2 regions of the Metabacillus litoralis genome follow, and region 2 is predicted to be linked to the other one. Evidence: a T-box and tRNA genes for the amino acid it is inferred to sense, from the RefSeq annotation. Region 2 holds a T-box; the other holds one or more tRNA genes.

Region 1 (4,394 bases), 600 kb from region 2:
TGATGATTGAATATTTTCCTGGAGGGTGACTTCAATGAATAAAAAAATTCAAAATAGGTATAATGCGAACTTAAATTTCATGCATACAGAAATTGCCATGAACGAGTTGAAAACCTTTTTCGAATACAATTTTTCAGAAGCTTTAAATTTATTAAAGGTTTCTTCACCTATACAGGTACATAAAGGTAAAAAAGATTTACATTCTTTCACAGATTGGAAAAGAACAACCCTTTTTAAATACGGATTTACACAGGGTGAAGGATTATATACAAACCTAAGATCAATTAAAATAAACATTCCTATTGAACAATATGATCCATTCTTTACTGAAGAATGGGAATGGGAGAAAATCATCTTAGAAAAACATAAAAATATAGATTATTTGATAACAGAAGCTAACAATATTTATAGTTCGATTAAGAAAACAGAGGAGCATATGAAACAATTTCATCCTACCTTTCAACCTGTTTTACCAAAAGGTTTCCAAAAATTGTCTAAAGTAGAACTTGAAAGCGCAATCGCGAACACAGCAGTAACCAATACTGAAGAAAAACTAATAAAACGTTGTGGTGCTATTCTTTTTCTTAATGAATATAAAAATACAAATGATGAGTCTTACACAATAGGATTATTGAAAGTGTGGAATCCACTTCTTAAAAGCCCAGTTACATTGTTTTCTATTGGCTTACGAGCAGATGTAGGAAAGTTCAATTCAGTTGGTGGAAAAGTGGATCAAACAAATTTATGTATGCTACTTCTAAAAAAATTAAATGATCAACAGGTAAAACCTTATAGTTGGAAAGAAGATAATGATGTGAAGAATATATCTCTAGGAACTAAATAAAGAAAGAAAAAGAGACCAGGTGAAAACCACTGGTCTCTTTTTTGACGCGCCTTAGAGGATTCGAACCTCTGACCGACGGCTTAGAAGGCCGTTGCTCTATCCTGCTGAGCTAAAGGCGCATTATCTAAAGACAAAAATGGCTCCGCAGGTAGGACTCGAACCTACGACCGATCGGTTAACAGCCGATTGCTCTACCACTGAGCTACTGCGGAACAAAATGTATGATATAAAGTGGGCCTAAATGGACTCGAACCATCGACCTCACGCTTATCAGGCGTGCGCTCTAACCAGCTGAGCTATAGGCCCATAAGTTTTTTGGAGCGGGTGAAGGGAATCGAACCCTCATCATCAGCTTGGAAGGCTGAGGTTTTACCACTAAACTACACCCGCATATCGAAATGAATTGGAGGCACCACCCGGATTTGAACCGGGGATAGAGGTTTTGCAGACCTCGGCCTTACCACTTGGCTATGATGCCTTAAAATAAATGGCTGGGCTAGCTGGATTCGAACCAACGCATGTCGCAGTCAAAGTGCGATGCCTTACCGCTTGGCTATAGCCCATTGAATTAGCTTCAAGAATTGGCTTCCTTGAATATGCTACATGAATCCTCATCGCAAGAGGATATTTTGGGTTATTTCTGACAGGAAATAACACGAAATATCGTCGACTACTAGGTATACTTTCAACCTTAATCAGTCTCGTTCACTTCATATTCCACACTTTTTACACATAAATTAATGTCTTGTGCTCAAACCAACAAGAGGAAATTTCTTTTCTGCATCTATAATTACTAAGTAACAAGTTACTAAGCAACAAGTCTGAATATAAAATTGGGGCGGCTGATGGGAATCGAACCCACGAATGTCGGAACCACAATCCGATGCGTTAACCACTTCGCCACAACCGCCACAAAATTTTAAATTGGCAGGGGCAGTAGGAATCGAACCCACACCAAAGGTTTTGGAGACCTCTATTCTACCGTTAAACTATGCCCCTAAGATTTTTTTTAGAATCAGTGGAAGATATTTTGCTATCACAAAAATCTATGGTGGAGGGGGGCAGATTCGAACTGCCGAACCCTAAGGAGCGGATTTACAGTCCGCCGCGTTTAGCCACTTCGCTACCCCTCCATATATAAGAGTGCCGGCGAGAGGACTTGAACCCCCAACCTACTGATTACAAGTCAGTTGCTCTACCAATTGAGCTACACCGGCATTATTATAGATATCTATATAAAGCTCTATCTTACTTACCAGTCACCCAAATCTCAGAAAGATTATTCAAGAAGCGGCTCGATTTGTGTGCTGAAGCAAATACTTCGAAGCATATTCGATCGTGCTCTACCAATTGAGCTACACCGGCATTTTTTTTGCAAAATTGAAAGGTGGCTCGGGACGGAATCGAACCGCCGACACATGGATTTTCAGTCCATTGCTCTACCAACTGAGCTACCGAGCCATATAATTAGTTAGTATTAATATATAAGATACAGGATTGCTTCTTTACGTATTAGTTATTTGTTCTGATAACTTGGTAGTATTTTAAGGTTTTCAATTAGTAAATCGTCCTCATCTCGGAGGGTTTATTCAAGAAGCAGCTCGATGAGTACGCTGAAGTTTATTCAGAGAAGCATATTCGAACGTGCTCTACCAACTGAGCTACCGAGCCCAAAAAAGTTTACGGCTTCCACTAAGCTTCGAATCTCTTCGTCAGCTCCCTCACTCACATCCTCACGTATAGTCATACGCTCCGGTGCTCGTTCACTTGCTTCCTCGACCTTCTCGCTTATTGAAACCCTTTTACTCAAAAATTAGAGTCTGAATTTCCATTATTATCTATTATAATAATGGCGGTCCGGACGGGACTCGAACCCGCGACCTCCTGCGTGACAGGCAGGCATTCTAACCAACTGAACTACCGGACCGGAGTTTTTTAACGAAGTGAAAATAACTTACCTTAACATTTACCATAACATTACATTTAAAGTTTGGTTGCGGGGACAGGATTTGAACCTGCGACCTTCGGGTTATGAGCCCGACGAGCTACCAGACTGCTCCACCCCGCGATAATAAAATAAAAAATAAATATGGAGGAGGAAAGGGGATTCGAACCCCTGCGGGCTTTGACACCCCTGTCGGTTTTCAAGACCGATCCCTTCAGCCGGACTTGGGTATTCCTCCAATAACATATGTGACCTATTGGCCGTTTGTGCAAATGGTAGCGGCGGAGGGAATCGAACCCACGACCTCACGGGTATGAACCGTACGCTCTAGCCAGCTGAGCTACACCGCCATAATGACAAAACGCTCACTGTTTAAAAACCATGCTCGTCATGTCTCTTGTCAGACACATTCCTCGCAAGCCTACAATGAAGCTTATTCATGATGTTTACGGCTCGCTCTAGCCAGCTGAGCTACACCGCCATAATTGTATATGTTACTTATAAAGAAATTAAACAAATTTGGTGGAGCCTAGCGGGATCGAACCGCTGACCTCCTGCGTGCAAAGCAGGCGCTCTCCCAGCTGAGCTAAGGCCCCTTAATAATGAATGGTCGGGAAGACAGGATTCGAACCTGCGACCCCTTGGTCCCAAACCAAGTGCTCTACCAAGCTGAGCTACTTCCCGTACTAAATATCAAAGATGTATGTGGAGATCAGAGACTTAGCTTTGCTTAAAAGCACAACTCTTATTCACACATCTTACTTTTAAATCTAATATTGGCGCGCCCGAGAGGAGTCGAACCCCTAACCTTTTGATCCGTAGTCAAACGCTCTATCCAATTGAGCTACGGGCGCATATAATCTAAATTAATCTATAAAAATTAAGGTAGTTATTTTCGCTAGCGCGAAAAAACTATGGTGCCGAGGACCGGAATCGAACCGGTACGGTAGTCACCTACCGCAGGATTTTAAGTCCTGTGCGTCTGCCAGTTCCGCCACCCCGGCACTACTATTGGAGCGGAAGACGGGATTCGAACCCGCGACCCCCACCTTGGCAAGGTGGTGTTCTACCACTGAACTACTTCCGCGTACTGGATAGTTATTTTACTATCATAAAAAAAACATGGTGCGGGTGAAGGGACTTGAACCCCCACGTCACAAGGACACTAGATCCTAAGTCTAGCGCGTCTGCCAATTCCGCCACACCCGCTTTTTAAGTTGTTTCGCTAGAGCGAAATATTATGGTGGAGGATGACGGGATCGAACCGCCGACCCCCTGCTTGTAAGGCAGGTGCTCTCCCAGCTGAGCTAATCCTCCAAATTAATACGTTACTTCCTATATTAAGTTATAGTAAGTGACCCATACGGGATTCGAACCCGTGTTACCGCCGTGAAAGGGCGGTGTCTTAACCGCTTGACCAATGGGCCATATTTTAATTGTTTCATGACCATAAAATGATCATGCCTGGCAACGTCCTACTCTCACAGGGGGAATCCCCCAACTACCATCGGCGCTGAAAAGCTTAACTTCCGTGTTCGGCATGGGAACGGGTGTGACCTCTTCGCCATCATTACCAGACAATTTTTAAAGACAAATATTATTATA
Region 2 (4,394 bases):
TTATTTAAAATGCTTGTTGCTAAATCTTCTTTGTTAAACGCAGTTGCAATCGCACGACGAATGTTTTCGTTTGCTAATGCTTCATTTTGTTGATTCATTTTGATCCAGAAGATTGTTGGCTCTAACCATTTAACAAGGTTAGGGTCACCTTCATATTGTGGTACGATATCTGATGCTAATTTACCAGTGATATCTGCTTCGCCAGTTTCGTAAGCGTTAGCAGAAGCTTGTGGATCTTTTAATACGTTGTATTGAATTGTTTCTAAAGATACTGTTTCAGCATCCCAATACTCAGTATTTTTTTCCATTGTCCATTCTGTAGCAGTTGTTCCACCCCAGTTTGTCATAACAAATGGACCATTATAAACTAATGTATCTTGAGAAGTTGCATATTTATCGCCTTGCTCCTCAACAAACTTTCTGTTTTGAGGATAGAAAGTACCAAATGCCATTAAAGATTCGAAATATGGTACTGGTTTTTCTAGAGTAATTTCAAGAGTTTTTTCGTCAATAGCTTTAACACCTAAAGTGTTAAGATCTACTTCTTTACCTGCCGCAGCAGCTTCAGTAATTTCTTTTGCTCCTTTGATTTTTCCTTCCATCATGTAAGGACCATAAGGAGAAGCAGTTGCTGGGTCAATCGCACGTTGCCATGCAAATACGAAGTCATCTGCCGTAACAGCATCTCCGTTTGACCATTTAGCATCTTTTAATTTAACAGTGTAAACAAGTCCATCTTCACTTACTTCAGGCTCACCATCAGCCATACCAGGAACAGGATTTTGATCTTGGTCTAAACGGTATAACCCTTCCATAGTATTAGCTAAAGCTGTAAAACTCGCAGAGTCTTGTGCCATAACGCTATCCATAGATGGAATTTCAGATGTTTCTAAAACCTTTAGTTCTTGCGCTACTGTTTCTTCAGCCGTATCTTTGTCGCCTTCAGTCTCAGTAGTTGTGTCACCACCGCCGTTACATGCTGCTAAGAACATGCTAAGTACTAGCGATAATGCTAAAAGTAGAAAAAATTTCGACTTTTTCACAAATTTGACCTCCCTTTTTTTAATACAAGTTTGCTTTACAGAGATTATTATACAAGTATTCAAACAATTGTGCATTTACTTTTTTAATAAAATTTACAGAAATGCAATAATAGTAAAGAAAATCGAATAAAAAATAGGTACATATACCTATGTATTTCACAAGAATTTTCTTAATCTTTTTAACATTTTTTGTAACAACACTTTAACGCGTTGACTTGTAAAGGGTTACATTATCTCACACACTTTTTTGGAGAATGTGTAAATTTTTTAATTTAACTTTTAACATTTTTCATGAAAATTTCTACTAATACTTTGTCTACTATAATAATTTCTCGACTTTTTCCCTTCCCCCTTTCTTCTGATATAATAATCGTTATGAAATTGTAGAAAAGAGTGAAGAACATGCCCGATAAAAAATCGTTTACGCTTGTTATTGTGTCTTTAATTTTGTCAATCTTACTATCGTTTTTTATTTACCAGAAATTGACGTTGCTTTCATTTATTAATATTTCTTTTTTCTTTGGAGCTGGCTTGCTTTTTATTGCCTTCTTAACACTTACTGTTAAAGGGGGATTCTTTGATGGAATAACATATGGATTTAGAAGAATGTTTGTATCAAAAGGAAAAGAATTATCAAAGCAAGAGGTAGATGAAATGACTCCTGTTTCGGAGCTGCTCACATTTAACCACTCCCCGTTTTTAATTAGTGGGATTATCGTAACTGTGATTATGACCCTAGCAACAATCCTTTATTATTTATAGAAACCATTTGCAAAGAAGAAAATCTTTACTTATAATAAGAAAAAAATAATTGGCTTTGAAAAAGAGTAGTACATATTAGGAGCATTTAAAGAGAGCCTGTGGCTGGTGGAAACAGGTAATGACCGATATGGAATGGACTTTTGAGCTTCTGTACAGAAAGTTAGTACGTACAGACGTTTTCTGCGTTAAAGATTAAGTGATTTCTACTATAGAAATAAGTAGGGTGGCACCGCGGTCCATCGTCCCTATCAATGGGACGAGTGGGCCTTTTTGTATGTTCCAAAAGAAGTGTGGCCAGCTTATCAAATACATGTTCACTATTTAGGAGGAAAACAAATGAAAACAATTTTTTCAGGAATTCAGCCTAGCGGCTCAGTAACGTTAGGAAATTACATTGGGGCATTACGACAATTTGTTGATTTACAGGATGAATACAATTGTTATTTTTGTATAGTCGATCAACATGCAATTACTGTTCCTCAGGATCGATTAGCTCTTCGTAAAAACATTCGTAGTCTCGCAGCCCTTTACCTTGCTGTTGGGCTTGACCCAGAAAAAGTAACATTATTTATTCAATCAGAGGTTCCTGCCCATGCCCAAGCTGGATGGATGTTACAATGTGTTGCCTATATCGGCGAACTTGAAAGAATGACTCAATTCAAGGACAAATCTCATGGGAAAGAAGCAGTTGTTGCTGGATTGCTCACATATCCACCACTAATGGCAGGAGATATTCTTTTATATAATACAGACCTAGTCCCAGTTGGTGAGGATCAAAAGCAGCATCTGGAATTAACAAGAGATATAGCGGAGCGCTTTAATAAGAAATACAACGATATTTTCACCGTTCCGGAAGTTCGTATTCCAAAAGTAGGTGCCCGTGTAATGTCACTCGCTGATCCTACAAAAAAAATGAGTAAATCAGATCCGAATCAAAAAGCATTTATTACTTTATTAGACGACCCAAAACAAATTGAGAAAAAGATTAAAAGTGCAGTAACTGATTCAGAAGGTATCGTTAAATATGATAAAGAAAATAAACCAGGTATTTCTAACTTACTATCGATTTATTCCATCTTTACGAATGAATCAATTGAAGAAATTGAAGCTCGTTATGAAGGAAAAGGATACGGAGACTTTAAAGCGGATGTTGCAAATGTAGTAGTTAATACACTTGCACCTATTCAGGAAAAATACCATCAATTAATGGAATCAGAAGAATTAGATCAAATATTAGACAGAGGTGCGGAAAAGGCAAATGCCGTTGCAAGCAAAATGATTAAGAAAATGGAGAATGCAATGGGACTTGGTCGTAAGCGAAAATAAACATAAATGAAAAAACGATGTGTAAATGTTTTGGTGACATTCTCACATCGTTTTTTTATATGTAGCTCGTCCACTTTAATTAACTTTTGATTCATGTTCCATATCCCAGAGCTTCTCAAAGAAAGGTTGTCCTTTAATTAATCGCTCACATAACTGGATATGCTTTGGAGACCATCCATGTATCGTTTCTTCATATAATTGTCTCCATACTTCATCAAACTCTCGTTGCTGGATATCCTCATATTTAGTTGGATTCCATTCAGTATACCAATACTTTACCTCTGCGGCATTTTTAGTTGCTTGTAACTGATCAAGTGCCATAAATAATAATTGCTTTAATTGGCGCTCTTTTCTTGTTAACCCTCTCATATGTTGAGGTGCCAACGATAAAATATGATATTCTTTTTCATCTTCTTCACTTAACATTTCAATTGAATACTCTTCAGGCTCAATATCCTTTACCATTTCAAATACTAGTTGCTCCTGTCTTGGAATGATTCGGCTTTTACGAATAGGAATTGTATAACCAATTGTGTCAACTGCAAGAATACCAATTCCATCTGTAACAACAAAACAATAATCCAACTGTATTCTTTCATGATTTTTACGAATATAAGCCTTTTGGAAAATATCTTTTAGTAGACCAGGTGGTAACTCCGCTAAGTTGTTTTCTATGTAGTCAAAAAGTAAGGAATTAACCTTTAATAGGGGAACCTGATCAAGAAGTTCAACACTGTCATCCTTTCTCCATTCATGAAAATGACAGACGTTGTACCCGTTCTCTTCACCTTCAAACCAATTTACCCAAACATCATGAAGAAATAACATTTTTTGACCCCTCACTTCAGTACCATTTGTCAAACAGTATAGGCAAATTTTAGATAAATTATTCCAATCATTGAAGAATATGCTTGAATTTATTATGCAAGGTTGTCCTACTTAAAATATATGTTGTGAATTGTAAGAGAATGTTACTTTTCACAACATTAAAGGGTTTTTTATTCAATAAAATCCTCGGCTTCAATCCCTAAAAGTGCTTTTGTCGCCTTGTTCGTTTTCTCCATATAATTTTTCACTAGATGATAACCTACTGCATACCCTAGCATTTTGGGATAAAAACCAGTTCCAAACATAAGCTGTGTAAACTTTTGATCTTGCCGAGTCGTTTTTTTCTGGGGCAAAATTATTCTTTCTAAGAAACGGTCACATTGATCAGGATGATAAAGCTTCGTCCATTCTGCTACCGCCTCTTCACCGAGTTTT

The links. A T-box is a leader RNA that pairs with one kind of tRNA and senses whether it is charged. The one in region 2 lies ahead of trpS (tryptophan--tRNA ligase), so its partner is inferred to be a tRNA-Trp.
Region 1: it has a tRNA-Trp gene. The T-box ahead of trpS (tryptophan--tRNA ligase) is inferred to sense a tRNA for this amino acid. The anticodon was not compared.

The regions. Positions count from the first base shown of each region.
Region 1 is NZ_CP033043.1:393,795-398,188, reverse strand. It holds gene D9842_RS01770 (class-II aminoacyl-tRNA synthetase family protein) at 35-844, shown strand; tRNA gene D9842_RS01765 (tRNA-Arg) at 890-963, opposite strand; tRNA gene D9842_RS01760 (tRNA-Asn) at 982-1,056, opposite strand; tRNA gene D9842_RS01755 (tRNA-Ile) at 1,077-1,150, opposite strand; tRNA gene D9842_RS01750 (tRNA-Gly) at 1,161-1,234, opposite strand; tRNA gene D9842_RS01745 (tRNA-Cys) at 1,249-1,322, opposite strand; tRNA gene D9842_RS01740 (tRNA-Gln) at 1,333-1,407, opposite strand; tRNA gene D9842_RS01735 (tRNA-His) at 1,679-1,754, opposite strand; tRNA gene D9842_RS01730 (tRNA-Trp) at 1,770-1,843, opposite strand; tRNA gene D9842_RS01725 (tRNA-Tyr) at 1,894-1,977, opposite strand; tRNA gene D9842_RS01720 (tRNA-Thr) at 1,989-2,061, opposite strand; tRNA gene D9842_RS01715 (tRNA-Phe) at 2,233-2,305, opposite strand; tRNA gene D9842_RS01710 (tRNA-Asp) at 2,695-2,771, opposite strand; tRNA gene D9842_RS01705 (tRNA-Met) at 2,836-2,912, opposite strand; tRNA gene D9842_RS01700 (tRNA-Ser) at 2,935-3,027, opposite strand; tRNA gene D9842_RS01695 (tRNA-Met) at 3,063-3,139, opposite strand; tRNA gene D9842_RS01690 (tRNA-Ala) at 3,310-3,385, opposite strand; tRNA gene D9842_RS01685 (tRNA-Pro) at 3,397-3,473, opposite strand; tRNA gene D9842_RS01680 (tRNA-Arg) at 3,567-3,643, opposite strand; tRNA gene D9842_RS01675 (tRNA-Leu) at 3,705-3,793, opposite strand; tRNA gene D9842_RS01670 (tRNA-Gly) at 3,802-3,876, opposite strand; tRNA gene D9842_RS01665 (tRNA-Leu) at 3,913-3,998, opposite strand; tRNA gene D9842_RS01660 (tRNA-Val) at 4,031-4,106, opposite strand; tRNA gene D9842_RS01655 (tRNA-Glu) at 4,145-4,216, opposite strand; rRNA gene rrf (5S ribosomal RNA) at 4,252-4,367, opposite strand.
Region 2 is NZ_CP033043.1:5,019,707-5,024,100, reverse strand. It holds gene D9842_RS24580 (peptide ABC transporter substrate-binding protein) at 1-1,043, opposite strand, end outside; gene D9842_RS24575 (DUF3899 domain-containing protein) at 1,446-1,805, shown strand; T-box leader at 1,852-2,055, shown strand; gene trpS (tryptophan--tRNA ligase) at 2,142-3,131, shown strand; gene D9842_RS24565 (YjbA family protein) at 3,207-3,959, opposite strand; gene D9842_RS24560 (DUF2268 domain-containing putative Zn-dependent protease) at 4,130-4,394, opposite strand, start outside.